Regions from separate parts of the Bradyrhizobium sp. JR3.5 genome, predicted to be linked through region 1. Evidence: riboswitches for the same ligand, from Rfam matches in the RefSeq annotation. Region 1 holds a riboswitch; the other holds the start of a gene.

Region 1 (14,932 bases):
CGAGCGTCATTGCGATCACGACCGCGTCCTTGGAGCGCTCCGGCATCGCGCCATGCGCGCCGTAGCCCTGGATCCTGATGTCGAAGAAGTCGGCTGCGGCCATTGCCGGGCCCGGCAGGATCGCGATCTCGCCATGGTTGAGGTCGGGCGCGTTGTGCAGGCCGTAGACCTCATCGCAGGGGAACTGCTTGAACAGGCCGTCCTTGATCATGGCGCGCGCGCCGCCGAGGCCTTCCTCGGCCGGCTGGAAGATGAAGTGCACGGTGCCGTCGAAATTGCGGGTCTCGGCGAGATAGCGCGCCGAGCCGAGCAGCATCGTGGTGTGGCCGTCATGGCCGCAGCCGTGGAAGCGGCCGGGGATCGTCGAGCGCCACTTCAGATTGGTGTTCTCTTCCATCGGCAGCGCGTCCATGTCGGCGCGCAGGCCGATCTTCCTTGAGCTATTGCCCTTGCCCTTGAGCACGCCGACCACGCCGGTGCCGCCGAGGCCGCGATGCACCTCGATGCCCCAACTCGTGAGCTTGTCGGCGACAATGCCGGAGGTGCGGACCTCCTCGAAGCCGATCTCGGGATGCGCATGCAGATCCCGTCTGATGGCGGTGAGTTCGTCGGCAAAACTGTCGATGCGCTCAATGGTCGGCATGATCTCTCTATCCGTTTGTGCGTGATGGGGAGGAGGGGGTGAAAGTGGGGCCGTTAGGCTTGATACGAATGCCAGGACGCAAATGTTTCCACGGCAGTGTGGCGGTATCGGCCGGCATTGCGCCGGGCGCGGCGCAGATCAGCAGTTTCTCGGCGATCGGCTCGAAATCGGCGCGGAAATGCACCGAGCTCTTGTTGACCAGGATCTTCTGCGCGGTCGGCTCGATGCCGACATAACGGTACATCGACTGGTCGGCAAGCTGGGCCTTGTAGGAGCCGACGACGACGCGGACGTCGCCGACCCGCAGGCAGGCCGAGAGGCCCATATCCATGTCGCGGCCGCCGTAGAATGGCCCAGGCGCGACAAACCTGCCGTCCGAGAGTTTTTCGACGACGAAGGTCTCGCGGTACGGCGCGTCGCCGGCGATGCCGGATTTACCGCCGAGATGGAGCGTGACGCTAGCCCCGACACCGGCTTCATGCGCTGCCTTCGCCGACTGCGGATCGAAGATCACGCCGGTGGCGGCGCTGGCCTTGTTGCGCACCAGCGCCCGCAGCATGCCAGTGGTGTCGGACGTGCCGCCAGCGCCGGGATTGTCCTGGGTGTCGGCGATCACGATCGGCCTTGTCGCCGATGCTGCCAGTTCCATCGCCAACCGCACGCCGTCGTCGGGCGAATAGATACGGCCGTCGAAATCGTTTTCATGGCCCTCGACCAATGCGGCGAGCCGGTCGGCGGCCGCATCCGCATCGGCCTGCGTCCGGCCATAGGTAAACACGCTTGGGCCGCAGTCCCTGAAGTCGGCAGCCGGGAAGCCGAACGCAAACGACAGCGTCGGTACCGCGTCGCTCTCGAGCGACGCAAGCTGCTGATAGATGTTCTTCGCCGGCTGATCGTTGGTGCATTGCCAGCTGATCGGGATCAGGAACGGCAGCTGCCGGAACGCCTTTGCCAGTCGTTCACCGGACTTGAGCAGCAAGGCCAGATGCCTGGCGCAGGCCCGGCCGGTGTCGGCCATGTCGACATGCGGGTAGGTGCGGTAGGCGATCAGTGCATCGGCATGCGCGATCATTTCGGGCGAGACGTTCGCGTGCAGGTCGAGGCTCGCGACCAGTGGAATGTCCTTGCCGACCACCTTGCGCACGCGGGCGAGGATCTCGCCCTCGCCGTCGTCATAGTGCTCGGTCACCATGGCGCCGTGCAGGTCGAGATAGACGCCATCGATCGGCCCCGCAGCGGCAATGCCGTCGACAATCTCCCTGACGATCCGCTCGAAGGCATCTTTCGTGACATGGGCCGATGGAGTCGCGCCGGCCGCAACCGTCGGAGCGAGCTCCCAGCCATTGGCTTCCGCGGCCTCGACAAAGCCGGCGAGGCCGACATTGATCTTGCGCATGACCTTGAGCACCTCGGTGCCATGCGTCATCGACGGCCAGCCGCCGCCGTGCACGAAGTCGTCATAGGTTGCCTTCGTCGGTGCGAAGGTGTTGGTCTCGTGCAGGAAGCCGCCAACGGCAATGCGGGTCATCAAGTTGGTCTCGATACGCTTCTTCGATCATGATGCGAACGGAACGGTTCGCGCCACGATCTCGTTTCGTTGGTTTGAGCGCGATCTTCCGGCGAACTGGTGTCCACCTTCCGGCCCACGCTCTAGCGCGCGACGTTAAGCGTGTCGTCGCGCCAAGCGCAAGCCGTCGAGCACTTCCGGATTTGCATGCCCTATGGGCGTAAAGGCCCAAGGCACACCAAAGCCTGAGATCAAGGCTGAGACTGAGGTTACGGCTAAAGGCTTAGACCGTTGCTACAATGCCTTCCGAAACCGGGCGGAAATTCGCAAAATCCCAGCCGCGCCCGGGCGCAGCCTCGAGCAGCGCACGGGTGTAGGCCTGCTGCGGATTGGTCAGCACCTCGGCCGCCGGCCCCTGTTCCACGACGCGGCCATGCTGCATCACCGCGACGTCGTCGCAGATTTGTGCGGCGACGCGCAAATCATGCGTGATGAACAACAGCGCGATGCCGAGCCGCCGCTGGATTTCGTCAAGCAGATTCAGAACCTGCGCCTGCACCGAGACGTCGAGCGCGGACACCGCCTCATCTGCCACCAGCACGTCGGGATCGAGTGCCAGCGCGCGCGCGATCGCGATGCGCTGCCGCTGGCCGCCGGAGAATTGGTGCGGGTAGCGCGAGATCGCGTCGGGCGGCAGGTGGACGAGCTCGAGCAGCTCGCGGGCCCGCGCCAGCGCATCCTTGCGCGGCATGCCGTAATTGACCGGGCCTTCCGCGATGCTCTCGCCGACGGTGACGCGTGGATTGAGCGAGCGGTAGGGGTCCTGGAAGATGATCTGGATCTTTTGCCGATGCGGCTGCAACAGCCGGCGCGACAGGTCGGATATCTCGCGGCCGACGAGGCGCACCCCGCCCGAGGTCGGATCGATCAGGCGGACGATGCAGCGCGCCACCGTCGATTTGCCGGAGCCGCTTTCGCCGACGATACCGAGCGTGCGGCCCTTGCGCAAAGTGAGGGTGACGTTGCTGGCGGCGGCGACTTCGCGCGCTTTGCCGTACAGCGATCGCTCCCGGTAGACCTTGCTGAGCTCGTTGGCTTCCAGCACCACCGGCTCCTTCGTCTCTGGGCGTGGCGCGCGCGGCACCAGGCTCGGCACCGCGGACAGCAGGTTGCGCGTGTACTCCATCGTCGGGTTGCGCAGCACATCTTGCAGCTCGCCGGTCTCGACCAGCCGGCCGTGCCGCATCACCGCGACGCGGTCGGCGATCTCGGCCACCACGCCCATGTCGTGGGTGATGAACAGGACGGCTGTGCCGTGGTCGCGTTGCAGGTCGCGGATCAACGTGAGGATCTGCTTCTGGGTGGTGACGTCGAGCGCGGTGGTCGGCTCGTCCGCGATCAGGAGCTTCGGTTCCAGCACCAGCGCCATCGCGATCATGATGCGCTGGCGCTGTCCGCCCGACAGGCGGTGCGGGTAGGACGAGAAGATGCGCTCCACATCGGGCAGCCGCACATGCTCCATCATCGCCAGGATCTTCTGACGCCGCGCGCGGGAGTCGAGATCGGTATGGGCGCGCAGCACCTCGTCGATCTGGCGGCCGACCGGCACGACCGGATTGAGCGCGGTCATCGGCTCCTGGAAGATCATCGCCATCCGCGTCGCGCGCAACTGGCGCAGCCGCCGGTCGGTCGCGGTAAGCAGTTCCTCGCCGACCAGTTTGACGCTGCCGCCGGACGGCACCAGCGTGCCCTTCTGCAGCAGGCCCATCGTGGTCAAAGAGGTCACCGACTTGCCCGAGCCGCTTTCGCCGACAAGGCAGAGCGTCTCGCCCTCGCGCACCTGCAGCGACAGGTCGTCGATGATGCGGTGCGCGTCAGCCTTGCGGCCGAGACCGACGACGAGATTGTTGATGTCGAGGACGACGTTGGTCATGTCAGGGTCTCGTGTTGCGAGGGGGCACGATGGGGCCGTCACCGTCATTCCGGGATGGTGCGCAAGCACCAGACCCCAATTCGCAATTGCGAATTGTGGAATCTCGAGATCCCACAATGCGCGAGTGCGCATTGGGGTTCGGTGCTTCGCACCGCCCCGGGATGATGGCTTCAATTGGCATTGAAGCCATCACTTGCCCTCACGCTGTTTCATGCGGGGATCGAGCGCGTCGCGCGCGGCGTCGCCGATCAGGTTGACGCTGAGAATGGCGATCGAGAGCAGCAGCCCCGGCCAGAAGATCAGCGACGGCTTGACCTGGAAATAGGCACGGCCCTCGGCCATGATGTTGCCCCAAGTCGGCGTTTCCGGCGAGATGCCGGCGCCGAGGAACGACAGGATCGCCTCGGTCAGGATCGCGGATGCGCAGACGTAAGTGCCTTGCACGATCAGCGGCGCGATCGTGTTCGGCATCAAATGCCGCCACATGATCTTCGGCAGGCTCGAGCCGAGCGAGATCGCGGCCTCGACATAGGGCTCCTCGCGCGCGGTCAGCACCACCGAGCGCACCAGCCGCGCCACGCGCGGGATCTCGGGGATGGTAATCGCGACCATCACGGTCCAGATGCTGGCGCCGGACAGCGACACCACGGCGATCGCGAGCAGGATGGCGGGGATCGCCATCAAGCCGTCCATCACGCGCATCATCACGGCATCGACCCAGCGGAAGAAGCCGGCGACGAGGCCGATCAAGAGTCCGATGGCGATCGAGCAGACGGCGGCGCCGAGCCCGATCAACAGCGAGATCCGTGCGCCATAGATGACGCGCGACAGCAGGTCGCGTCCATACGCGTCGGTGCCGAGCAGATATTGCGCGCTCGACGGCTTCAGCCGCTGCGCCGGCGTCAGCAGCAGCGGATCGTGCGGCGCGAGCAGCGGCGCGAAGATCGCCATCAGGATGATCAGGACGAGGCAGATCGTCGCAACCGCGATGATCGGCGTCGACGCCAGGAAGCCGAACTTGACGCGGAACGGCCGGGTGACGGGGATGGAGGATTCGGGAAGGGTTTCGATCGCCATTGCTCAGTACCGGATACGAGGATCGAGCAGGGTGTAAGCGAGGTCGATCAAGAGATTGACCGCGACATAGATACCCGATGTCAAAAGGATCATGGCCTGGATCACCGGATAGTCGCGCGCCAGCACCGCATCGACGGTGAGGCGGCCGATGCCGGGCAGGTTGAATACGCTCTCGGTGACGACGACGCCCGAGATCAGCAGGGCGAAGCCGGAACCGATCACGGTGATGACCGGGACCGCGGCGTTGCGCAGCGCATGGCGCAGCAGCACGCCGGTCTCGCCGATGCCCTTGGCGCGGGCGGTGCGCACGTAGTCCTCACCCAGCACGTCGAGCATCGAGGCCCGTGTCATGCGCGCGATCAACGCGACATAGATGAAGGAGAGGGTGCAGGTCGGCAGGATGATGCGCTCGAAGAACGGACCGAAGCCGGCCGAGATGCTCTTGAAGCCTTGCACCGGAACCCAGCGCAGATCGATCGCAAACACCTGGATCAGCACATAGCCGATCACGAACACCGGCACCGAGAAGCCGAGCACCGAAAGCCCCATCACGCAGCGGTCGATCCAGGTGCCGTGCTTCCACGCCGCGATCACGCCGAGCGGCACCGCCACCAGGATCGAGAGGACGATGGTGGCCAGCGCGACCGAGATCGAGGGCTCGAGGCGCGGACCGATCATCTCGAGGATCGGCTTGTTCGAGATCAGGGAAACGCCGAGGTCGCCGTGCAGCAGCTTGGCGACCCAGGTATAGAACTGGATGTAGATCGGCTCGTTGAGACCAAGCGAGGTGCGGATGCGGTCGAGCTGTTCCGGTGTCGCATTGTCGCCGGCGAGAATGGCGGCCGGGTCGCCCGGCGTCAGCCGTAGCAACAGGAACACGAACAGAGCCACCACGCCCATTACGGGAATGGCGGCGAGGATGCGGCGGAGGAGATAGCCGAGCATCGTTGCTATCTCCTGCCGTCAGATGGTGCGAAGCGAAGGCTGGGCCGCATCATACTCATGGTGTCCCCGTGATGTGTCTCATGCGCTTCTGCGTCTTGTCTCAAGGCTAGCGCGAACGTGATGAATTTGCAGGCAAATACTGTGCCAATGGCGATGTTATATCAAGGCGCGGTTCAGGCCGTTGGAAGCCTCCCTTGGTCTGAAGCTGCTATTTCGAATTGCACATGGCGCAATGCGCCACCGACCTGAAACGACAAGTCCATTCACGCTCGCATCACGCCGCACCAATTGGCGACGAACAGTGCGATGCTCTGCGTCGTCTTGCGAAGGCTGTCGAGCTCGACCCGTTCGTTGAACGCATGCGGGCCGATACCGTAAGGACCATAGCAAAGTGCGGGGATGCCGTAGTCGACGCAATAGTAGCGGGTGTCGTTGACGGCGGTAGACAGGCGCTCCTGCATTGGAGCCTGGAAGACGGAGTGATGGGCGGCAGACAGAGCTGCTTCCGCTTCGCTGCCGGGCTCGCACACCGCTGCGTCCGCCTGAAAACCACTCCACACGAGCTCGGCCGGATTGTCGGACAGAAAGTCGTCGGCCTTGTGCGCCTCAGTCAGGCATTCCTCGATGCCACGCATCGCCTGCTGCGGTGTTTCGCCCGGCAAGAGACCAAGCCGGCAATCCAGCTCGCACCACGCCGCGGTCGAACTGGCCCAATCGCCGCCTTTGATGATCCCGACGTTGAACTTGATCGGATTCTTGACGCTGCGGAACCAGCTGTTGTCGAGCGCCCGGGCATTGAGTGCCTTGGTGTAATCCTGAAACGCGCGCACCAGATGCATCGCCGACAGGATCGCGCTGGTACCGGCCTCGGAATAGGCGACATGCACCGGCGTGCCGCGGACGCGCAGGCGGAACCAGACGGCGCCGACCTGGGCGCGCGTGAGCGTGTGTCCGGTCGGCTCTGGAATCAGGCAGGCGTCGGCGCGATAGCCGCGCATCAACGTCGACAGTGCGCCGTTGCCGGTGCTCTCTTCCTCGGTCACGGTCTGCAGATGGACGCGCCCGCCCGGGGCATAGCCGGCGTCGCTGAAAGCATCGAGCGCGAAGATCATTGCCGAGACACCGGCCTTCATGTCCTGCGCGCCACGGCCGTACATCCAGCCGTCGTGCACGGCGCCCGCGAACGGAGGTTGCTCCCAGAGGTCAGCGGGGCCTTCCGGCACCACGTCGATATGACCTTGCAGGATCAGGCTGCGCCCGCTGCCTTTGCTGTTGAGCGTCGCAACGACCTGCTGCGATCCGGCAAGATCGATGCCGTCCATTGGCGCAGCCTTCGGATGGCTCATCAGGTTGACGTCGGCAAGGCTGAACGCATCGACGTCGTAGCGGCGCTTTGCGAATTGCTCGGCCAACCAGCGTTGTTGCGGCGCTTCTTGTCCGCGCAAGCTGCGGAACTGCACCATGCGCGACAGGAACGCGATCTGATCGTCGAAGTTTCGATCGACGGCCGCGCACAGCTCCGCGGCAATCTGATCCGGCCTGGTCAACGTCTCGGTTGTCATGTCGCGCCTTTCGTGGAGCCCAGTGCAGAGGCCTGAGCATTGACCGTTTCGGAAAGGCGGCGCACCGAGTTGGTGCGCGTGCTGGAGGCGAGGTTACGTATCGGTCCGCCGAAGAGATTGCCGCCGGCACACCTGCCGTCCGGAATCCCGCGCCGGACCGCCATGCCATGCGTGTCCGCCACCCCAATGCGCATTGTCCCCTCCCGCGCTGAAGCGCTTTTCCCCAGTATGACGCTAGTCGTTGTCATGCGGTGTTTCTCAGCGAATTCCGACTTGGCCACACGCAAATACGCTCATATTCTTCCTCGTCGGCCAGATAATTAGGGGAAAGCTGCGCGGGCGGTCTCAGTCGCATCGACCTGCGACGGCACCATCGAGGGCGTGTCGAGGTCGCGCCAGTCATCGATCGCGCCTGCCACCATCTGCGCCGTCGCAGCCGACAGCGTCCAGCCGAGATGACCATGGCCGGTGTTGTAGAACACGCCCGGAAACCGTCCGGCGCGCACCACCGGCATCATGTTCGGCATCATCGGGCGCAGGCCGGCCCACGGCACTACCCTCGACGTGTCGACGCCGGGAAAATGCTGCCGCACCCAATCCACCAGCGGCTGGATGCGGTCGGCACGAATGTCGCGGTTGAAGCCGTTGAACTCGGCCGTGCCGGCGACGCGGAAGCGGTCGGCGCCGAGCCGGCTGGTGACGATCTTCGCCGCCTCATCGAGCAGGCTGACGGTTGGCGCAGCGTCCCGGCTTTGCGGCGCATCGAGCTGCACGGTGATCGAATAGCCCTTCACCGGATAGACGTTGACGCGGTCGTTGAGCAGGCCTGCGAAGTGCCGGCTCGCGACGCCGGCGCAAATGACGATGCCGTCCGCCTGCAACTCATGTCGCGTCGCGACGCCAGCATCGTGCGAAGCGGCTTCGTTCCAGCTGATGCGGAAACCGTCGCCGCCGCGCGCGATCGCATCGACGTCGGCTTCATGGACGAAGCTCGCGCCGCGACGGATGCAGGCGTCGGCGAGCCCGCGCGTAAACTTGTGGATATCGCCGGTCGCGTCCGACGGCGTGAAGAAGCCGCCATAGCAGGTCGTCTGCAGCGCGGGTTCGATGCTGCGGATTTCGTCCGCCGTCACCGGGCGGCGGTCGAGCCCGCCTTGTTGCAGCAGCGTGTTGACGCGCAGGCCCGCCTCGAAGCCGGCCTTGTCGTGATAGACGTGCAGGATGCCGCGGCGTTCGAGATCGAAGGCGATGTTCTCGCGCTGTGCGATCGAGAACAGATGCTTGCGCGCTTCGATCGCGAGCCGCGTCGTCTCGATGGTGTTGGTGCGATAGCGGCCGATGTGGCCGACGAACTCGCCGATCCAGGAATATTTGTGCCAGCTCGGCTTCGGATTCATCAGCAGCGGCGCGTCGCTTCGAAGCATCCAGCGCAACCCCTTGAGAATGGTCGCGGCGCTGTTCCACACTTCCGCGTTGCTGGCGGAAAGCTGTCCGCCATTGGCGAACGAGGTTTCCATCGCGGCGTATCGATGCCTGTCGAGGACAGTCACGCGATAGCCGCGTTCGAGCAGGGCATAGGCCGTCGTCACGCCGGTGATGCCGGCGCCAATGATTGCGATGTGAGGCATGGTGGTCTTCAGGCTCCCGTGGGTTAGAGTCGCCGAACCACCGGTGAAACCGGCGTCGGCGCCCCATCTGTCACGGTACCTGAGAGCTTGATCCGCATCGGGCCTCGGCCCGATGGCAGACTATCCCCTTCGGTGGACGTCACGGCCCTTGATGCGGTCGTGTCCGTCTCTCTCCAGATCGTCCTGACGATACAGTCCTTTTGCCTGAGAGTTTCCGGGGCGGTTGCTCCGTCGGCGCCGAAGCAACAACAAGAATGTTGTGGCTTCGATCTCTCCCGCATCGTCGCGTTGGACGGCCGGACCGTAGGCGAAGCCTCAAAATTGGACAAGGCTAAATTTCGGTCCGGCTTTGCCAACGTGTTGTGCAGTGCAAATCGGTGTCAGTCCAGCGTCGCCAGCAGCGCCGCCATCAGGCGGCCGCGCTCGGCGAGGCTCTCGATCTCGATGTGCTCGTTGAGCGTATGCGCATCGGCGCCGCGAACGCCGAGGCCGTCGAGGGTAGGGATGCCCATCGCACCGGTGAAGTTGCCGTCCGATCCGCCGCCCGCGCTGCCGTGCGGCAGATCGAGGCCCATCGCCGCTGCAAGGCCCTTGGCCTTTTCATAGAGCGCCATGGTGCCGGCATCCGGCTCCCATACCGGGCGGGTGACGCCGCGCGTCACCCTGAAGGTGACGTCGTTGGCGGTGCCCGACAGCGCCAGCATGCGCTCGACGCCGCGGTCGAGATCGGCCTGGCGCTTGGCCATGCTGAGCGCTTCGCCGGTGCAGGTCGTTGCGACGCAATTGACCCATTGGCCGCCATGCACGATGCCGACCGAGAAGGTGCAGTCTTCGGTGGTCATGCCGTCGATCGCAATGATTTGCCGGGCCATTTCGCGGATCGCGGAACGGCCCGAGGAGAGTGTCGCGCCGGCATGGCTCGGCTTGCCGACAGCTTCCAGATTGAAGCGCGCGATCGCGTAGCGGCCGGTGACGACGCCGTTGTTCGGCCGGCCGGGCTCCGGCACCAGCACGTATTTGTTGCGCGCGGCTTCGGCCTCGATGATGTCGCGCGTCGACGGCGTGCCGACCTCTTCATCGGGCGTGAACAGCACGGTGATCGGCAGCGGTGTCGTAAAGGACGCGCGTGCCAACTGCCGGATCGCCTCGATCGACAGATAGTTGCCGCCTTTCATGTCGAAGATACCGGGCCCGAAGCACTTGTTGCCTTCGCGCCGCCACGCCAGCTTTTCGATGGTGCCGACCGGGTGCACGGTGTCCAGATGGCCGGCGATGAGGATGCCCGGCTGGCCTTGTTTCGGATGGGGAAAACGGGCGCGGACGCAGCCGGCGAAGCCCTGGCGTCCCGCGATGCGTTCGATCGTCGCACCCATGACCGCCATCTCGCGCGCGGCGAGGTCGAGCATGCGCTCGACTGCGGCCGCGTCCCATGTCGGGCTCTCGCATTCCACCCAGCTGCGCAGCCCCTGCAGCATCGCTTCGGAATCAAAAGGAAGATTGGCGGGGTTCATGTCTTTTCTCTCTTGTTGTTTGTGCGCGCCGATACGCGTTCGCGTGCCGTACGAAAAGCTCGGAAGACGACTTTGTAAAGTCAAATGCGCTGCACCAGCGGTTCATTCGTTCGTATACATTCGATCCTGCCGGAAACCGATTGACGCGCATTGCGCTTGATGCAAGTCTCGATTTCACAAGCCATACAGCATGTTAGTTCGCCTAAATAACGAACCGCATGCATAACGAATAAGCCGGCTTTGACCAGTTACACGTCAGGAGAAATTGCATGTTCCCTATCTCGCGTTGGAAGCACCGCACGCTAGCGGCTGCGTTGACGGCGCTCGCGCTGTCGTTCGCGCCGCAGGAATTGTCCTTTGCGCCGCAGGCCATGGCCGCGGGCAAGACCATCACCGCGGTGATGCATTCGGATCTGCGCGTCATCGATCCGATCCTGACCACCGCCTATATCACGCGAGACCATGGCTACATGGTCTACGACACGCTGGTCGCAACCGACTCCAACTTCAAGATCCAGCCCCAGATGGCCGACTGGAAGGTGTCCGACGACAAGCTCACTTACACGTTCACGCTGCGCGACGGTCTCAAGTGGCACGATGGGACGCCGGTGACCGCGGAAGACTGCGTTGCTTCGCTGAAGCGCTGGGCCAAGGTCGACGGCATGGGCCAGAAGCTGATGGACTTTACGGCGAGCTTAGAGGCCACCGACGCGAAGACGATCACGCTGAAGCTGAAGGAGCCCTACGCTCTGGTGCTGGATTCGATCGGCAAGCCGTCGTCGCGCGTCGCCTTCATGATGCCGAAGCGGCTGGCCGAAACGCCGCCGGACAAGCCGATCCCGGAGCAGATCGGCTCGGGTCCGTTCAAGTTCGTCCAGGCTGAATTCCAGCCGGGCGTGAAGGCGGTCTATGTCAAGAACACGGACTACGTGCCGCGCAAGGAGCCGGCAAGCTGGACCGCGGGCGGCAAGGTCGTGAAGGTTGACCGCGTCGAGTGGGTCACGATGGCCGACGCGCAGACTGCGATGAACGCGCTGCAGTCCGGCGACATCGATTTCCTGGAGAACCCGTCGTTCGACACGTTGTCGATCCTGGAAGGCGACAAGGACCTGAAGGTCGAGACGCTGAACAAGTTCGGCTTCCAGACGCTCGGCCGCATGAACTTCCTCTATCCGCCATTCGACAACATCAAGGTTCGCCAGGCGGCGCTGATGGCGATCAACCAGAAGCAGGTGCTCGACGCGCTGGTCGGCAATCCCAAGTATTACAAGACCTGCGTCTCCTTCTTCATCTGCGACACACCGTTCGCGTCCGAGGTCGGCGGCGAGACCTTGTTGAAGGGCGGCGACATGGCGGCGGCCAAGAAGGCGCTTGCCGAGTCGGGCTATGATGGCACGCCGGTCGTCATCATGGCGCCGGGCGACGTCACCACGCTCAAGGCGCAGCCGGTTGTTGTCGCCCAGCAACTGCGCGACGCCGGCTTCAAGGTCGACCTGCAGGCCACCGACTGGCAGACCGTGGTGACTCGCCGCGCCAGCCAGAAGGCGCCGAAGGATGGCGGCTGGAACATGTTCTTCACGAACTGGGTCAGTGCCGACGTCTCCAACCCGATCGCCAACCTCTCGATCGGCGGCCAGGGCAAGAATGGCGGATGGTTCGGCTGGGCCGACGATCCGAAGATCGAACAGCTGAAGGACGCCTTCGTTCGCGCGCCGTCGCTCGACGAGCAGAAGAAGATCGCGGCCGATATCCAGAAGGAAGCCTACGATCAGGTCATCTACATTCCGCTCGGTCAGTATCAGGGTCCAAGCGCCTGGCGGAAGTCGCTGTCCGGTGTGCTCGATGGTCCGGCAACGCCGATCTTCTGGAATATCGACAAATCCGAGTAGGCTTCAGGCTGCACGCAACACAAATGGCCGGGACCTGTCCCGGCCATTTTCGTTTCGCGCCGTCGCTCCGCGACGGCGGCTAATCTAGTGACCTGATTTCGCGTTGCTCGTGCTCGACAGGCTCGTGAGCTCTGTCTGTCCGACGCCGGCACCGTTCATCCAGACCATCGCTCCCGCGGCAAACGCCAACAATCCGTAGAGCACGATCGCGCTGCGAATCCAGCGCCGGTAGATCGCGCGCTCGTCGGGGGGCGCATCAAGGAATTTCTGTGCGTTGAGCCCGTTGCTGCAATGGGCTGCGTCGTCGCCGTGCTCGAGGACGGAAGCGCCATGATCGGGCGCGGTATTGCCGACAATCCGATTGCGATCAGCAATCCGATTGCGATCCGCAATCGTCATCGCCTATCTCCAACTCATTGATCTCGAAATGTGGGCCCGCGAAATGTGCAGCCGGAATTTCCAATGCGACGACGTTACACCACGTGACGATCTCTGCATGTGAACCCTGCCACACCCGCAAAACGCGATGCGGTGATGCAAGCATCGTGACGCCGCGGCTGCCTGCTCAAGCTGTGGGCGGGCGCGTGGCATACCAATTTGGATAGCGGCGGCTTTAAGGTTCCCGTCAGTATTGCATCGTAGTCTGACCGCCGACTTGTGTACCTACCGCGACGGGCCCATGGCCGACGACCATAGCAGGCCCGCACCGGCCAGCGCGCAACAGCCACTGCCGACCGAGAAGCGCCGTGCCGGCGCACGCCGCCGCGTCCTCAAGTCGGGAGCGATCGAATTCGGCAATGAAGCGATCGCCTGCACGGTCCGGAATCTCTCGCCTCAGGGCGCCTGCATCGAAGTCAATTCTCCGCTGTGGTTTCCCGACCGCTTCACTCTCGCCGTCGACGGCCAGCGGTGGCCGTGCCGCATCGCATGGAAGAAGCAGAAGCGGCTGGGACTGGCGTTCGATTAGGGCTCGAAGCCCGGCGCACCACGCCGCGCCGATTTGCGCGAACAGTTGTCGTCTATTTCACAAACTACCCAAGGTTACCGGCGTATTGTCCGACGGGTCGATATCGGTGCCGCTCCAGGATGCACGCTCTCACCGTGCAAGGGTGGCGTCCATTGTTTCGCTCCTGCGGATTCACCCAGCCTCGGGGAAATTGTGATGACCATCAATGTCAAAGCCTATGCGAACGCCGATGATATCCTGATCGCCTGGCAGCCGGACACCTGGTCGAACGACTGGGTCGGATTCCAGCTCGAGCGGCGCAACAACATCACGCAGCAGACGACCGTGCTCTCCAACCGCATTCCGCCGAATCAGGCGACGCCCTGCACAAGATCCTGGCCTTTCTGCACGATGCCGATCTCCGCGGCAGCCAGGTCCATGCCGCCATCTACGAGATGAATGACGAGTGGTCGGCGCGCTGAAACCGTTCGGCAGCCGCGGCAACGTCCTGCTCGGCAATGGCAGTGCGACCAAGCCCAACATCGCGGGCGAGCTCAGTGGCGCCGGCCTGACGGTCAAGCATCGCGATCTGTCGAATGCAGGCGGGTCGTCGCCCAGCGTCCACAACAAGTTCGTGGTCGAGAGCGACGCGCATGGCAACGCGATCCGCGTGCTGACCGGCAGCACGAACTGGACCACCACCGGGCTGTGCACGCAGCTCAACAACGTGCTGATCATCGAGAATGCGGTGATCGCCAAGCGCTATCTCGATCAATGGGGCAAGCTGGTCGCCGCGGGCAACGCCATGCCGCCCGCGCTCAAGGCGTCGAATTCCAGCCCGACCAGCGACAGCAACATTTCGGTGTTCTTCGCCGCGACCAACGGCGAGGCGGAGTTCAAGCCGGCGCTGGACCTGATCAAGAACGCCAAGGACGGCGCGCTCTTCCTGATGTTCATGCCGGGTCAATCGCCGCTGCTGGATGCCCTGTTGGTCCGTGCACAGCAGAACGACATCTATGTCCGCGGCGTGGTGTCGACCATGATGGCCAGCAAGAGCGGCGACATCGTTTCGGTCGGCGACAAGGAGCAAGAGCTGGATTTCTGGATGGAGGAGCCGGTGCCGCCCCGTCCGGCGGGCAGCGGAGGCGGTGGCGGCGCGGCGCAACAGCCAAGTGCGGCTAGCGGGGCGTCGGCGAGGACAGTCGTCAAGAAGACCCCCAAGAAAGCCACGAAGAAATCGGCCAAGAAAGCCGCCAAGACGTCAGCCAAGACATCGGCGAAGAAAGCGAAG
Region 2 (14,932 bases), 160 kb from region 1:
CCACCGGCTTGGCCTGGTCGTGGGCGCGCGCGGTGGTCGCGAACACCAGCGTGAGATCGGCGATCGCCTGCTCGACGGTGTCGAACAGCTCGACGGAACCGATGATTTGGTCGGCGCCGGCGGCGGCGCGTTGCGCGGCGACATTCGGCCAGCCGTCACGCGGATTGACGATGCGCATCCGGGTCAGCGCGAAGTTGCCCATCGCGCGCGCGGCCATGCCGATGTTCTCGCCAAGCTGCGGCTCAACCAGGATGACGACGGGACCGGCAAGGTCGTGCCCTGCCTTGGTCTTGTCGGTGCCGGACATCTCACTTCACTTTCTGATTCAACGTCTGAAGATTTTGAATCAACTTCCGAAGCGGCTGATTCAAACTCTCATGCAGGGCGGCGCAACGAGCTTGGCACCGGTTTTGCGCGGGACCATTTTCTCCAAGGAGATAACAGGGTTAGCGGCGTTTGCGAATCCTTAATCGGAATCCCAATCGCACGGAGCGAAGACTGCCGCTTGCGCGCTTCGCCTTCGGATAGGCTATCAACCACAACCAAAGCGAAGCTGTAAAGGCACGCTTGAGACGCGCTTGAACGGCGAGGCACTTGGGTCGAAGCACTTGGGGGCGATGATGCGGGGCAGATGGACGCTGGCGATTGTGGGCGTGGTCTTGATCGTGGCGGGGGGCCTGCTCGCCCACCTCACGCAGACCGCAGGCGGCATCCGGATCGAGGATGTCAGGTTCGAGGGCGCCAAGGGCAACACCATGAGCGCCCTGCTCTACATCCCGCCGAACGCGACGCCGCAGATCCCCGCGCCCGGCATCCTCGCCGTGCACGGCTACATCAATTCGCGCGAGACCCAGGACGGCTTCGCCATCGAGTTCGCCCGCCGCGGCTATGTGGTGCTGGCGCTCGATCAGACCGGCCATGGCTACAGCGACCCGCCCTCCTTCGCCAACGGCTTTGGCGGACCTGACGGGCTTGCCTATCTCCGCAGCCTGCCATTCGTCGACAAGGAGAACATCGGGCTGGAGGGCCATTCGATGGGTGGCTGGACCGTGCTGGCGGCCGCCACCGCGATGCCCAACGACTATAAATCGATGGTGCTGGAGGGCTCGTCCACCGGCAAGCCGTTGGCCGCCGAGGGCACCGCGAGCTGGCCGCGAAACACCGCGCTGGTGTTTGCCCAGTACGAGGAGTTCTCCACCCTGATGTGAGGCGTCGACCTCGCCCGCGACGTCACCAAGAGCCCGAAACTCTGGGCGCTGTTCGGCACGCAAGGCACGGTCGAGCCGGGCAAGGTCTATGGCGATCCGGCCAACGGCACCGCCCGGGTGCTGTACACCCCGGCGATGACCCATCCGGCCGAGCACATCTCGCATGAAGCGATCGGCTACAGCCTCGACTGGTTCGCCAAGACGTTGAAGGGCGGCACGCCTCGTCCGGTCGACGACCAGATCTGGTTCCGCAAGGAGATCGGCACCCTGATCGCGCTGATCGGCTTCGTGGCGCTCATGATCGGGACGTTCGACGCGCTGCTGGAGGCGCCGATGTTCTCCTGCCTGCGGCTGCCGGCGGTTGGCGATGGCACCATGCCGGCGCATCAGGCCGCCAGCGGCCGGCGCTGGACCACGGCGTTCATCCTGTCGGCCTTCATCCCCGCCCTGACCTACTACCCGGCCTTTGCACTGGGCGGCACATTCGTCAGCCCGAGCGCGTTCCTGCCGCAGGGCATCACCAACCAGATCCTGGTTTGGGCCATCATCAACGGCCTGATCACGCTGGCGCTGATGTGGTTCGTCCCGAAGCGCGCCAGCTGGGCCGGCCTCGTCGGTCAATCCGTCGTGATCGCGGTGGCCTCGGGTTGCGGTGGGCTACGCTGCGCTCTGGCTCGCCGACCTCGCCTTCAAGATCGACTTCAGATTTTGGATCGTCGCACTCAAATTGATGAGCGCGAAGCGATTTCTCATCTTCCTGATCTATCTGATTCCGTTCACGGCGTTTTTCGTGGTGGCCCTACACGTGCTGCACCGGAATTTCTCGACCATGGGCGCCCCGCGCGGAGCGCTCTATCTGACCAACATCCTGGCGCTGACGCTCGGTTTCATCGTGTTGCTGGTGCTGCAATACGGCACGCTGTGGCTGACCGGAAAGCTGTTCAACCCGATCCCGGACCCCAGCTTCGTGCCGCTCTCGACCATCGTCGCGATTCAGTTCGTACCGCTCCTGGCAATCGTCGCCGTGATCGCGACCTTCACCTGGCGGCGAACCGGATCGAGCCTGCCGGGGGCCCTGATCGCGGGCCTGTTCGTGACCTGGTACATCGTGGCCGGGACCGCCACGCAGGTCCCGTTTTAGAGGGCCGCGCGCGCGCCGCCGTCAGAATGGCGGTTCTCGGCGAAAAGATGGGCTGAAAGTGCATAACCGGTGCGCTTCCGCCCGTCCCCGGGCGGTGCTATAGCGCAGGCGTATTCCACCCCCGCCGTCAAAAGCGCGCCGTTCCCAAGAGGGCCTCCCCGTCATGGCAAAAATCAAGGTATCCAACCCCGTCGTCGAGCTCGATGGCGACGAGATGACCCGGATCATCTGGCAGTACATCAAGGACAAGCTGATCAACCCGTTCCTGGATGTCGAACTGCTCTATTTCGATCTGGGCATGGAATACCGCGATGAGACCAATGACCAGGTGACCATCGACGCCGCCGAAGCCATCAAGAAGGTCGGCGTCGGCGTCAAATGCGCCACCATCACCCCCGACGAGGCCCGGGTGAAGGAGTTCGGCCTGAAGCAGATGTGGAAGTCGCCGAACGGCACCATCCGCAACATCCTCGGCGGCGTGATCTTCCGCGAGCCGATCATCTGCAAGAACGTGCCGCGCCTGGTTCCCGGTTGGACCAAGCCGATCATCATCGGCCGCCACGCCTATGGCGACCAGTACCGTGCCACCGACATCAAGTTCCCCGGCAAGGGCACGCTGTCGCTGAAGTTCGTCGGCGAGGACGGCACCGTGATCGAGCGGGAAGTGTTCAAGGCGCCGGGCGCCGGCGTCGCGATGGAGATGTACAATCTCGACGACTCCATCATCGATTTCGCCCGCGCCTCGCTGAACTACGGCCTGCTGCGCAACTACCCGGTCTACCTCTCGACCAAGAACACCATCCTCAAGGTCTATGACGGCCGCTTCAAGGACATCTTCCAGGACATCTACGACCGCGAGTTCAAGAAGGAATTCGAGGCCAAGGGCCTGACCTACGAGCACCGCCTGATCGACGACATGGTCGCCTCGGCGCTGAAATGGTCCGGCGGCTATGTCTGGGCCTGCAAGAACTATGACGGCGACGTGCAGTCCGACACCGTGGCCCAGGGCTACGGCTCGCTCGGCCTGATGACCTCGGTGCTGCTCACCCCGGACGGCAAGACGGTGGAAGCCGAAGCCGCCCACGGCACCGTGACCCGCCACTACCGCGAGCACCAGAAAGGCAAGGAGACCTCGACCAACTCGATCGCGTCGATCTTTGCCTGGACCCGTGGCCTGGCCCACCGCGCCAAGCTCGACAACAACCCGGAACTGGCGAAGTTCGCCACCACCCTGGAGAAGGTCTGCGTCGCGACCGTCGAAGAAGGCTACATGACCAAGGACCTCGCGCTCCTGGTCGGCGCCGACCAGCGCTGGCTCTCCACCACCGGCTTCCTCGACAAGGTCGCCGAGAATCTCGGAAAGGCGATGGCGGCCTAACGGCTGCCTGTTGCCGAACACAGCAGCGAGCGTGACCATGACCTTTCCCGGCCGGGTGACGCTCGCATCCTTGCTGCTGACCGGATCGGCGGCACTCGCTGCCGATCCGCTGCCCGCCCCCGTTGCGGCGCCCGACGAGACCGCGGTCCTCACCGTCCACGCCGAGGGCGCGCAGGTCTATGAGTGCAAGCTGGTCATCGACGGCAAGCTCGCCTGGTCGTTCCGCGAACCGGTCGCCACCCTGATCGCCGATGGCCGCACCGTCGGCCGGCACTATGCCGGACCGAACTGGGAGCATGTCGACGGCAGCGCCGTGACCGCCCGCACCGCCGGCAGCGCGCCCGGCGCAACGCCAGCGGACATTCCCTGGCTGAAGCTCGAGGTGATCTCCCACCGCGGCAACGGCCTGCTCTCCAGCGTCGCCACGGTGCAGCGGATCAACACCTCGGGCGGCGAACTCAGCGGCGCCTGCGACAAATCAGGCGCACTGAAGAGCGCGGCGTATTCGGCGGATTACGTGTTTCTGCGGAGAGACTAAGCCTAATCGCGAATGCCGCCGTCGGTCTCGTGCGGTACCTGGGCGATCTCGCCGGCGGCAAGGTCGCCACCGGCCGCAAGCGGGTCGGCAAGCCGCGCCTCCGCCGTCTCCCTGACATGGGCGCCGAGCGCCGGGATCCGCTCGGTCAGGGCATGGAAGTCCTGCGCATCGAGCAGCAGCAGCTTGGTCTTCCGCGTCGCCGTCACCGTGCCGGAGCGGCTGGTCCGCCTGAGCAGCGCGATCTCGCCGAAGAACGAGCCGTCGGCAAGCCGCACGCGTTGGCTCGGCAGGTCGATCTCGACCTCGCCGGCGGTGATGAAATACATCGACGACGCCGGATCGCCGCGCCGCACCAGCACCTCGCCGGCCTCGATGGTCTGCGACCGCAGCAGGCGCATGATGTCGGCGATCTCGGCAGCGCCGAGATGTGAGAACAGCGGCACTCGCGCCAGCATGCCCCAGGTCACGACGAAGTCGCGGCGCCGGACCTCGTCGGCGAACGCGGTCGAGACGATCGCGACCGGCAGCGCGATCATCGCAAAGCCGACCACGATCGCAACCACCGTGACCATCCGGCCGAGCACCGTCACCGGGACGACGTCGCCGTAACCGACGGTCCCGAGCGTCACGATCGCCCACCACATCGCCTGCGGCATGGTGCCGAACTTGTCCGGCTGCACCTTGTGCTCGATGGCATAGAGCAGCGAGGCGAACAGCAGCACCGCGCCGGTCAGGATCACGACGCAGCCGAACAGCGTGCGCCGCTCGGCATGCAGCGCCGCCAGCAGCGAGCGCATCGCGGTCGAATAGCGCACCAGCTTGAGGAACGGCAGCATGCCGAACAGCACCAGCGCGGTCTTGTCACCGATCGCGAGCGCGATGGCCGACGGCAGGAAGGCGAGCAGGTCGATCACGCCGAGCGCCGAGCAGGCGTATTCCAGCCGCGCCTGCAGCGGCGTCATGTCGCGCAGCGAGCGGCCGACCACGCTCCAGAGCCGCGCGGCATATTCCAGCGCGAAGGCGGTCACCGCGGTGATCTCGATCGCCGTGAACAGCCACCAGAACTGGGCATCGACCTCCGGCACCGACGCCAGGATCGCCGCCAGCACATCGACGGTGATGATCGCGACGACGAGCCGGACAAATCGCGCGCCGACTGAATATGGCAGGTGGTCCTGCTCGAGCAGCTCGTAGAGACGCCCCCGCAGTCCGGGATCGCTCATCGTGGGCTTGCCTGGAGCCGTCGCCACGATCAGCCTCTCCGTCAGGCGCCGGCCGATGCCTGTTGAGTCATGGCCTGCTCGATCGCCGACAGCGCGGCGTCGGCCTTGGCACCGTCGGGCCCGCCGGCCTGCGCCATGTCGGGCCGGCCACCGCCCCCCTTGCCGCCGAGCACCTCGGAGCCCTTGCGCACCAGCTCGACCGCGTTGAAGCGCGAGGTCAGGTCGGCGGTGACGCCGACCACGATGCCGGCCTTGCCGTCCTCGGTGACGCCGACGATCGCGACCACGCCGGAGCCGATCTGCTTCTTGCCGTCGTCGACGAGGCTCTTCAGGTCCTTGGTCTCGACGCCTTCGACCGCGCGCGCGAGCAGCTTGACGTTGCCGACCTCGCGCACGCCGGAGGCGGCACCATTCGACGACGCTCCGCCGCCCATCGCGAGCTTCTTGCGGGCATCCGACAGGTCGCGCTCGAGCTTCTTGCGCTCCTCCATCAGGACCGCGATGCGCGCCGGCACATCCTCGATCGTGGTGCGCAACTCGGCCGCCGCGGTCTTCGCCAGCGTCATGGTGTCGTTGGCGTGCCTGCGCGCATGATGTCCGGTCAGCGCCTCGATGCGGCGGACGCCGGACGCGACCGCGCTCTCGCTGGTCACCGAAATCAGGCCGATGTCGCCGGTGCGGCGAACATGGGTGCCGCCGCAGAGCTCGACCGACCAGCCAAGCGCGTTCTGGCCGTGCTCGCGGGCGCTCTTGCCCATCGAGACGACGCGAACCTCGTCGCCATACTTCTCGCCGAACAGTGCGCGCGCACCGGCCTCGCGGGCGTCGTCGACACCCATGACGCGGGTCGTCACCTCGTCATTCTCGAGCACGACATCATTGGCGATGTCCTCGACCCGGGCGAGCTCCTCCGGCGTAATCGGCTTCGGATGCACGAAATCGAAGCGCAGGCGATCGGGCGCGACCAGCGAGCCGCGTTGCGCGATGTGATCGCCGAGCACCTGGCGCAGCGCCTCGTGCAGCAGATGCGTCGCCGAGTGGTTGGCGCGGATCGACGAACGCCTGGCGTGGTCGACCTCGAGCTGCAGCGCGGTGCCGACGTTCAGGGTGCCCTGCTCCACCGTGCCGACATGCACGAACAGATCGCCGGCCTTCTTCTGCATATCGGTGACGCGGAATTTGACCCCCTCGCCGGTCAGGATGCCGACATCGCCGACCTGACCACCGGACTCGGCATAGAACGGCGTCTGGTTCAGCACGATCGCGCCGCTCTCGCCGGCCTTGAGGCCGTCGACCTCGGCGCCGTCCTTGACCAGAGCCGTCACCACGCCTTCCGCGCTCTCGGTCTCATAGCCGAGGAATTCGGTTGCGCCGAGCTTCTCGCGCAGCGGGAACCAGATGGTCTCGGTAGCCGCCTCGCCAGAGCCTGCCCAGGAGGCGCGCGCCTTCTCGCGCTGGCGGTTCATCGCATCGGTGAACGATGCCTGGTCGACGCTGATGCCGCGCGACTTCAGCGCGTCCTGCGTCAGGTCCAGCGGGAATCCGTAGGTGTCGTACAGCGTGAACGCGGTGTCGCCGTCGAACATGTCGCCCTTCTTGAGGCCGGCGCTTTTCTCATCGAGGATCGAGAGGCCGCGCACCAGCGTCTTGCGGAAGCGAGTCTCTTCCAGCTGCAGCGTCTCCTCGATCAGCTTCTCCGCGCGCACCAGGTCGGGATAGGCCTGGCCCATCTCGCGGACCAGCGCCCAGACCAGGCGATGCATCAGCGGCTCGCTCGCGCCGAGCAGCTGCGCGTGGCGCATTGCGCGGCGCATGATCCGGCGCAGCACATAGCCGCGGCCCTCGTTCGACGGCAGCACGCCGTCGGCAATCAGGAACGCCGAGGAGCGCAGATGGTCAGCGATCACCCGGTACGACGCCACGTTCTGTGGGTTCGGCCCATGGCCGAGGGCCGATGCGGCCGCATCGATCAGGTGGCGGAACAGATCGGTCTCGAACACGCTCTCGACGCCCTGCAGGATGCAGGCCATGCGCTCCAGCCCCATGCCGGTGTCGATCGAGGGACGCGGCAGCGCCACGCGCTCCTCCTTCGTCACCTGCTCGTATTGCATGAACACCAGGTTCCAGAATTCGAGGAAACGATCACCGTCCTCTTCCGGGCTCCCCGGAGGTCCGCCCCAGATATGCTCGCCGCGATCGATGAAGATTTCGGAGCACGGACCGCACGGGCCGGTATCGCCCATCGCCCAGAAATTGTCCGAGGTCGCGATGCGGATGATGCGATCGTCCGAGAAGCCCGCGATCTTCTTCCAGTAGCCGGCCGCCTCGTCGTCGGTGTGGTAGACGGTGACGAGCAGCTTGTCCTTTTTCAGCCCGAAATCCTTGGTGATCAGATTCCAGGCGAGCTCGATCGCGCGCTCCTTGAAGTAGTCGCCGAACGAGAAGTTGCCGAGCATCTCGAAGAAGGTGAGATGGCGCGCGGTGTAGCCGACATTGTCGAGGTCGTTATGCTTGCCGCCGGCGCGGACGCACTTCTGCGACGTCGTGGCACGATGATAGCCGCGCTTCTCGACGCCGGTGAAGACGTTCTTGAACTGCACCATGCCGGCATTGGTGAACATCAGGGTCGGGTCGTTGCGCGGAACCAGCGGCGACGACGCCACGATCTCGTGGCCGTTCTCCTTGAAGAAGTTCAGAAATGTCGACCTGATGTCGTTGACGCTGCTCATGTTCATCCAATCGGAAAAAGGGGCCGGCCAGCCGCAAAAAGGCGTCATTTTCCGGCCGAACGCTTTTAGACATTGCCAGCTGCGGTGTCCAGAAACTGTGCAGGCGGATCATGGACTTGCCGCGGCAGCACAAAGCCCATTGGATAGCAGCGAGAGCCGCGTTGACAGTCTTGGTGGCGCCGTGTTTTCTACCTACCTGTTATTAGTCACGTCGGGAGAGACCGGCCTTACCGCCGGCGCCGAAGGAGCAACCGCCCCGGAAACTCTCAGGCAAAAGGACCGCGTGACGTCTAACATCTGGAAAGAGGCGCTGGGGTTCTCCCCGATGCGTCCGCCGACGGGATAATACTCTCAGGCACAGCGACAGATGGGGCTTTCTGCAGGTTTCTCAAGGGGAAATAGGTCCCCGGCGGGAACCGCGAGGGCCCCGTGATGCTTGCGCGCGAAACCTCCCCGCTGAAACAGACCCCGCTGCACGCGCTGCATCTGGTGCGCGGAGCCAAGATGGTGCCGTTCGCCGGCTACGACATGCCGGTGCAATACACCGCCGGCGTGCTGAAGGAGCACCTGCACACCCGCAAGGAAGCCGGCCTGTTCGACGTGTCCCACATGGGCCAGCTCGTGCTGAGGGCGAAGTCGGGCAAGGTCGCGGACGCCGCGCTCGCGCTCGAAAAGCTGGTGCCGCAGGACATCGTCGGCATCGCGCCGGGACGGCAGCGCTACGCGCAATTCACCAACGACGACGGCGGCCTGCTCGACGACCTGATGGTCGCGAATTTCGGCGATCACCTATTCCTGGTGGTCAACGCCGCCTGCAAGGCCGAGGACGAGGCGCATCTGCGCGCGCATCTCTCCGAAGCCTGCGAAATCGTGTCGCTGGCCGATCGCGCGCTGATCGCGCTGCAGGGGCCGAAGGCCGAATCGGCGTTGGCGAAACTTTGTGCAGATGTCAGTTCGATGAAATTCATGGACGCCGGTCCGCGCCGCGTCGGCGATATCGACTGCTTCGTCTCACGCTCCGGCTATACCGGCGAGGACGGTTTTGAGATTTCCATGCCCGCAGACAAGGCGGAAGCCTTGGTCACCGCATTGCTGGACAATCCCGATGTACTTCCGATCGGGCTCGGCGCGCGCGACAGCCTGCGGCTCGAGGCCGGGCTCTGCCTCTATGGTCATGACATCGACACCACGACGACGCCGGTCGAAGGCGCGCTGGAGTGGTCGGTGCAGAAGGTCCGCCGCAGCGGCGGCGCCCGAGCCGGCGGTTTTCCGGGTGCCGACAAGATTCTCGCACAGTTCGCCGACGGCGCCGCTCGCCGCCGTGTCGGCCTGAGGCCCGACGGCCGCGCGCCGGTGCGCGAAGGCGCCGGCCTGTTCGCCGATCCGACCTCGACCGAGCCAATCGGCAACGTGACCTCGGGCGGCTTCGGCCCGAGCCTCAATGCGCCGGTTGCGATGGGCTATCTGCCGACATCCCTTTCCGCGCTAGGCACCACGGTTTTCGCCGAAGTGCGCGGCCAACGGCTGCCGCTCAAGGTCGCCGCCACGCCCTTCGTCCCCAATACCTACAAACGCTAAACGCCAAAGGATCGATCCCCATGACGACGCTGTACACGTCCGACCACGAATGGCTCCGCATCGAGGGCGACGTCGCCACGATCGGGATCACCGACTACGCGCAGTCGCAACTCGGCGACGTCGTGTTCGTCGAACTGCCCAAGGTCGGCCGCAGCCTGAAGAAAGCCGAGGCCGCCGCGGTCGTCGAATCCGTCAAGGCCGCCTCCGACGTCTACGCGCCGATCACCGGCGAAGTGATCGAGGTCAACGAGGCGCTCGCCGCCGAGCCCGCGCTGGTCAATTCGGATGCCGGCGGCAAGGCTTGGTTCTTCAAGCTCAGGATTGCAGACAAGGGCGAACTCGGCGGCCTGATGGACGAGGCCGCCTACGCCGCACACACCGCCTGAGGATCAGTTTAAGGATCAAGCCATGAACGCGCCCTTCAAGCCGATCAACGAAGCCGCCACCGATTTCGTCCGCCGCCACATCGGACCGTCACCGCGCGACATCAACGCGATGCTGGAAACGGTCGGCGCCGCGAGCCTGCAGGCGCTGATGAATGAGACGCTGCCGGCATCGATCCTTCAGAAGGCGCCGCTCGATCTGGGCCGGGCGCTGAGCGAGACCGAGGCGCTCGCGCATATGAGCGAGCTCGCCGCGCAGAACCGGACCTTCACCTCGCTGATCGGCCAGGGCTATTCCGGCACCATCCTGCCCGCGGTGATCCAGCGCAACATCCTTGAGAACCCGGCCTGGTACACCGCCTATACGCCGTACCAGCCGGAGATCAGCCAGGGGCGGCTCGAAGCCCTGTTCAATTTCCAGACCATGATCTGTGACCTCACCGGGCTCGACGTCGCCAACGCCTCGCTGCTCGACGAGGCGACCGCGGCCGCCGAAGCGATGGCGCTCGCCGAGCGCCACTCGCAGGTCAAGGCAAAGGTGTTCTTCGTCGACAAGGAGGTGCATCCGCAGACGCTGGCGGTGATGCGCACGCGCGCCGCGCCACTCGGCTGGGCGCTGGTGGTCGGCGATCCCCTGACCGAGCTCGACAAGGCCGACGTGCTCGGCGCGCTGCTGCAATATCCCGGCACGACAGGCGCGGTGCGCGACCTCCGGCCGGCGATCGCATCGCTGCACGCCAAGGGTGCGCTTGCGATCGTGGCCGCGGACCTGCTGTCGCTGGCTTTGCTGACCTCGCCCGGTGAGCTCGGCGCCGACATTGCAATCGGTTCGGCGCAGCGGTTCGGCGTGCCGATGGGTTATGGCGGACCGCACGCTGCCTACATGGCGGTGCGTGACACGCTGAAGCGCTCGCTGCCCGGCCGCATCGTTGGCCTCTCGGTGGATTCGCGCGGTGCACCGGCCTATCGGCTGGCGCTGCAGACCCGCGAGCAGCATATCCGCCGAGAGAAGGCGACCTCCAACATCTGTACTGCGCAGGTGCTGCTCGCCGTGATCGCTTCGATGTATGCGGTGTATCACGGCCCGGAAGGCCTGACGCACATCGCGCGCAGCGTGCATCGCCGCGCCACCGTGCTCGCCGCCGGCCTGCGCAAGCTCGGCTTTGCGCCGACCAGCGAGGCATTCTTCGACACCGTGACGGTCGAGGTCGGCGCGAAGCAGATCGAGATTGTCTCTCGCGCGCAGGCGGAGCGGATCAATCTGCGCATCGGCGCAACCACGCTCGGCATTGCGCTCGACGAGACCACGACGCCGGAGACGGTCGAAGCGGTGTGGCGCGTGTTCGGCGGCAAGCTCACCTTCGCCGAGATCGAGGCGGCCGCGCGCGAGGCGCTGCCGAAGGAGCTGCGGCGCACCAGCGCCTTCCTCATCCACCCGGTGTTCAACACCCACCGCTCGGAGACCGAGCTGCTGCGCTACATGCGCAAGCTCAGCGATCGCGACCTCGCGCTCGACCGTGCGATGATCCCGCTCGGCTCCTGCACGATGAAGCTCAACGCCACCACCGAGATGATCCCGCTGACCTGGCCGGCGTTCGGCAACCTGCATCCGTTCGCGCCTGCGGATCAGGCCAAGGGTTATCACGCGCTGTTCAAGCGGCTGGAGCAGTGGCTGTGCGACATCACCGGCTATGACGCTATCTCGCTGCAGCCGAACTCCGGTGCGCAGGGCGAATATGCCGGGCTGTTGGCGATCCGTGGCTATCACCTCGCGCGCGGCGAGCCGCACCGCAAGGTGTGCCTGATCCCCTCCTCCGCGCACGGCACCAATCCGGCCTCGGCCGCGATGGTCGGCATGGACGTGGTGGTGGTGGCCTGCGACGCCCGCGGCGACGTCGACGTCAACGATCTCCGCGCCAAGGCGGAGAAGCATTCGGCCAATCTCGCCGCTGTGATGATCACCTATCCGTCGACCCACGGCGTGTTCGAGGAGCATATCAGCGAGATCTGCGACATCGTGCATGCGCATGGCGGCCAGGTCTATCTCGACGGCGCCAACATGAACGCGCAGGTCGGGCTGTCGCGGCCCGGCGATTACGGTGCCGATGTCAGCCATCTCAATCTGCACAAGACCTTCTGCATCCCGCATGGTGGCGGCGGCCCCGGCATGGGCCCGATCGGCGTGAAGGCGCATCTTGCGCCCTATCTGCCCGGCCATCCCGCAACCGACGGGGCGACCGCACACGCCATCGGCCCGGTGTCGGCCGCGCCGTTCGGCTCGGCGTCGATCCTGACCATCTCCTATATCTACATCCTGATGATGGGCGGCGAAGGGCTCACGCGCGCCACCGAAATTGCGATCCTCAATGCCAACTACATCGCAGCGCGGCTGCAGCCGCACTTCCCGGTGCTGTATCGCAACGAGCGCGGCCGCGTCGCGCATGAATGCATCGTCGACCCGCGGGCGCTGAAGACGACCAGCGGCGTCACCGTCGACGACATCGCCAAGCGGCTGATCGACTACGGCTTCCACGCGCCGACCATGAGCTTCCCGGTGGCGGGCACGCTGATGATCGAACCGACGGAATCGGAATCGAAGTTCGAGATCGACCGCTTCTGCGACGCGATGATCGCGATCCGGGGCGAGATCGCGGAGATCGAGAAGGGCCGCTGGAAGGTCGAGGCGTCGCCGCTGCGCCACGCACCGCACACCGTCCACGACATCGCCGACGACGCCTGGAACCGGGCCTACGCCCGCGCCGAGGGTTGCTTCCCGGCCGGCGTGTCGCGGTCCGACAAATACTGGAGCCCAGTCGGCCGCGTCGACAATGTCTACGGCGACCGCAATCTGGTGTGCTCGTGCCCGCCGACCGAGGATTACGCGCATGCGGCGGAGTAACGGGCCATGTTGCAGGATGGGTAGAGCGCAGCGAAACCCATCCTACGGTCCGGCAATCATAAGGCCCGACGAGACCGCGGGCGAACGACGGCGAGCAATACCGCCGCAGGAGGAAACATGCGCGAGGAATTCTGGTTTCATTTCCCGTTTCGCGTCCGCTATTCCGAAGTCGACGCGCAGGCCGTGGTGTTCAACGCGCACTACCTGACCTACTTCGATACCGCGATAACAGAATATTTCCGCGCGCTCGGCTACGACTATCTCGGCGAGGTCGCGCGGACCGGCATCGACTTTCACACCGTGAAATCGGTGGTCGAGTACAAGGCGCCGATCCGGTTCGACGAGGACATCGAGGTCTGCGTGCGGGTCGCGAAGATCGGCCGTTCCTCGATCGTGCTCACACTCGCGATCTTCGCCAAGGGCTCCGACGACCTGCGCGCGACCGGCGAGATCATCTGGGTCGCCACAGATCAAAAGACCCACCAATCGGTCGCCGTGACGGAAGACCTGCGTGCGCTGATTGCGAGCCGGGAAACGGTGCTGGCGTAACACGCCGCCTGCCCAGGCGACCTCTCGCATTGTCCGGGTCGATAGAGCGCAAGCCATCGTCGAGCCCGGCGATCGCCGGCTGCGGTCCATGCACAAGCCCCTCGAGCAGCCTGCCGATTTCCATGTCGTTGAAGACGCCGCGCTGGCGAAAGCCGCGGAGGTAGAATAGCGCGTTGGTCCTCATGAATCCCGCCGCGATCAGCTCGAGCAACCGCATCTCGGTCGCGCCAAGTCCCGATCCGCTCCATGGCAGCTCACGAAGCAGATCCAGCAGAGCCGGCCTCAGCAAGGGAAACGCACTCAGGTCGCGGTGCACCATATCGAAACACGTCTGCGGAGTTGTCGCCCGATACGCCTGCCAGCACATGCTTGCGGTCTCGATATCCACAGTCGGATGTTAGCCAGCGGGACCTCGTTCCAACCGCGCCATGCCGGGTCCATCGTTAGCAGGCTGAAGCCGACGAGACGCAATTTCAGCTTCGCTAACATGTCCGGCTGAGCATGAAACTGATCGAGCACCCAGATCAACTGCAGCTGATCGTTTGGGGCAGGGTCAAACCACAATTCGATGATGTCGAACGACTGGCAATAATCGTTGAACGCGAGGTCCTTCCAAGTCGCGCGCTTCGCGGACGGGGAAATCCAATCCGACCAATGATTCCCCGGCTTCTGGCCCGCTCGCACGCTGAAATAGGCCGCCAGCTCTTGTGGCGAAGGCAGCACGCCCCAGGTGAAGCGAAATGAAAGCGGAAGCACCGCGTCGCCCAGACCTGCGCGTTTCAGGTCGAGCCCAGATGGATTACCCAAGATCAGGCGCTTCACCGCTTCAACTCACTGAACACCGGCTACAAAACCAAACGGGCGCCGAAGACGTCGGCAACTCAACGTCCTCAGCGCCCGCTTGTAGCGAAATCGTGCCAGCCTTGAAGCTTATTCCTCAGCGGCCGCCGGCTCTTCCCCGTCGGCATCGCGCTCGGGCGTACCGGCAAGGATCTGCTCGGCGATCAGGCCGGAGTTCTGGCGGATCGCAGCTTCGATCTTGGCGGTGATGTCGGGATTCGCCTTCAGGAACGCCTTGGAGTTCTCGCGGCCCTGGCCGAGCCGCTGGCTGTCATACGAGAACCAGGCGCCGGACTTCTCGACAATGCCGGCCTTGACGCCGAGGTCGAGGATCTCGCCCATCTTGGAGACGCCCTCGCCGTACATGATGTCGAACTCGACCTGCTTGAAGGGCGGTGCCAGCTTGTTCTTCACCACCTTGACGCGGGTGGTGTTGCCGACCACCTCGTCGCGCTCCTTGATCGCG

The links. A riboswitch is a leader RNA that binds a small molecule or an ion and turns the genes downstream of it on or off. The one in region 1 is predicted to bind glycine.
Region 2: linked by a shared signal. The riboswitch ahead of gcvT (glycine cleavage system aminomethyltransferase GcvT) and the one ahead of ACVWW1_RS04935 (D-amino acid dehydrogenase) in region 1 are both predicted to bind glycine.

Annotation. Positions count from the first base shown of each region.
Region 1 is NZ_JBSRYV010000001.1:993,108-1,008,039, forward strand. Features, by position in the region: gene ACVWW1_RS04900 (M20 aminoacylase family protein) at 1-643, opposite strand, end outside; gene ACVWW1_RS04905 (M81 family metallopeptidase) at 651-2,171, opposite strand; gene ACVWW1_RS04910 (ABC transporter ATP-binding protein) at 2,434-4,083, opposite strand; gene ACVWW1_RS04915 (ABC transporter permease) at 4,273-5,160, opposite strand; gene ACVWW1_RS04920 (ABC transporter permease) at 5,164-6,105, opposite strand; gene ACVWW1_RS04925 (ArgE/DapE family deacylase) at 6,369-7,667, opposite strand; gene ACVWW1_RS04930 (hypothetical protein) at 7,664-7,861, opposite strand; gene ACVWW1_RS04935 (D-amino acid dehydrogenase) at 7,988-9,295, opposite strand; glycine riboswitch at 9,361-9,474, opposite strand; glycine riboswitch at 9,478-9,583, opposite strand; gene ACVWW1_RS04940 (M20/M25/M40 family metallo-hydrolase) at 9,676-10,806, opposite strand; gene ACVWW1_RS04945 (ABC transporter substrate-binding protein) at 11,076-12,695, shown strand; gene ACVWW1_RS04950 (hypothetical protein) at 12,780-13,094, opposite strand; gene ACVWW1_RS04955 (PilZ domain-containing protein) at 13,375-13,662, shown strand; gene ACVWW1_RS04960 (hypothetical protein) at 13,858-14,100, shown strand; gene ACVWW1_RS04965 (hypothetical protein) at 14,108-14,932, shown strand, end outside.
Region 2 is NZ_JBSRYV010000001.1:831,299-846,230, reverse strand. Features, by position in the region: gene ACVWW1_RS04135 (TrmJ/YjtD family RNA methyltransferase) at 1-307, opposite strand, end outside; gene ACVWW1_RS04130 (alpha/beta hydrolase family protein) at 621-1,208, shown strand; gene ACVWW1_RS04125 (hypothetical protein) at 1,385-1,585, opposite strand; gene ACVWW1_RS04120 (hypothetical protein) at 1,861-2,349, shown strand; gene ACVWW1_RS04115 (NADP-dependent isocitrate dehydrogenase) at 2,513-3,727, shown strand; gene ACVWW1_RS04110 (DUF3455 domain-containing protein) at 3,765-4,265, shown strand; gene ACVWW1_RS04105 (cyclic nucleotide-gated ion channel) at 4,268-5,488, opposite strand; gene alaS (alanine--tRNA ligase) at 5,530-8,217, opposite strand; glycine riboswitch at 8,420-8,508, shown strand; gene gcvT (glycine cleavage system aminomethyltransferase GcvT) at 8,650-9,795, shown strand; gene gcvH (glycine cleavage system protein GcvH) at 9,816-10,181, shown strand; gene gcvP (aminomethyl-transferring glycine dehydrogenase) at 10,204-13,077, shown strand; gene ACVWW1_RS04080 (acyl-CoA thioesterase) at 13,195-13,626, shown strand; gene ACVWW1_RS04075 (hypothetical protein) at 13,927-14,448, opposite strand; gene recA (recombinase RecA) at 14,557-14,932, opposite strand, start outside.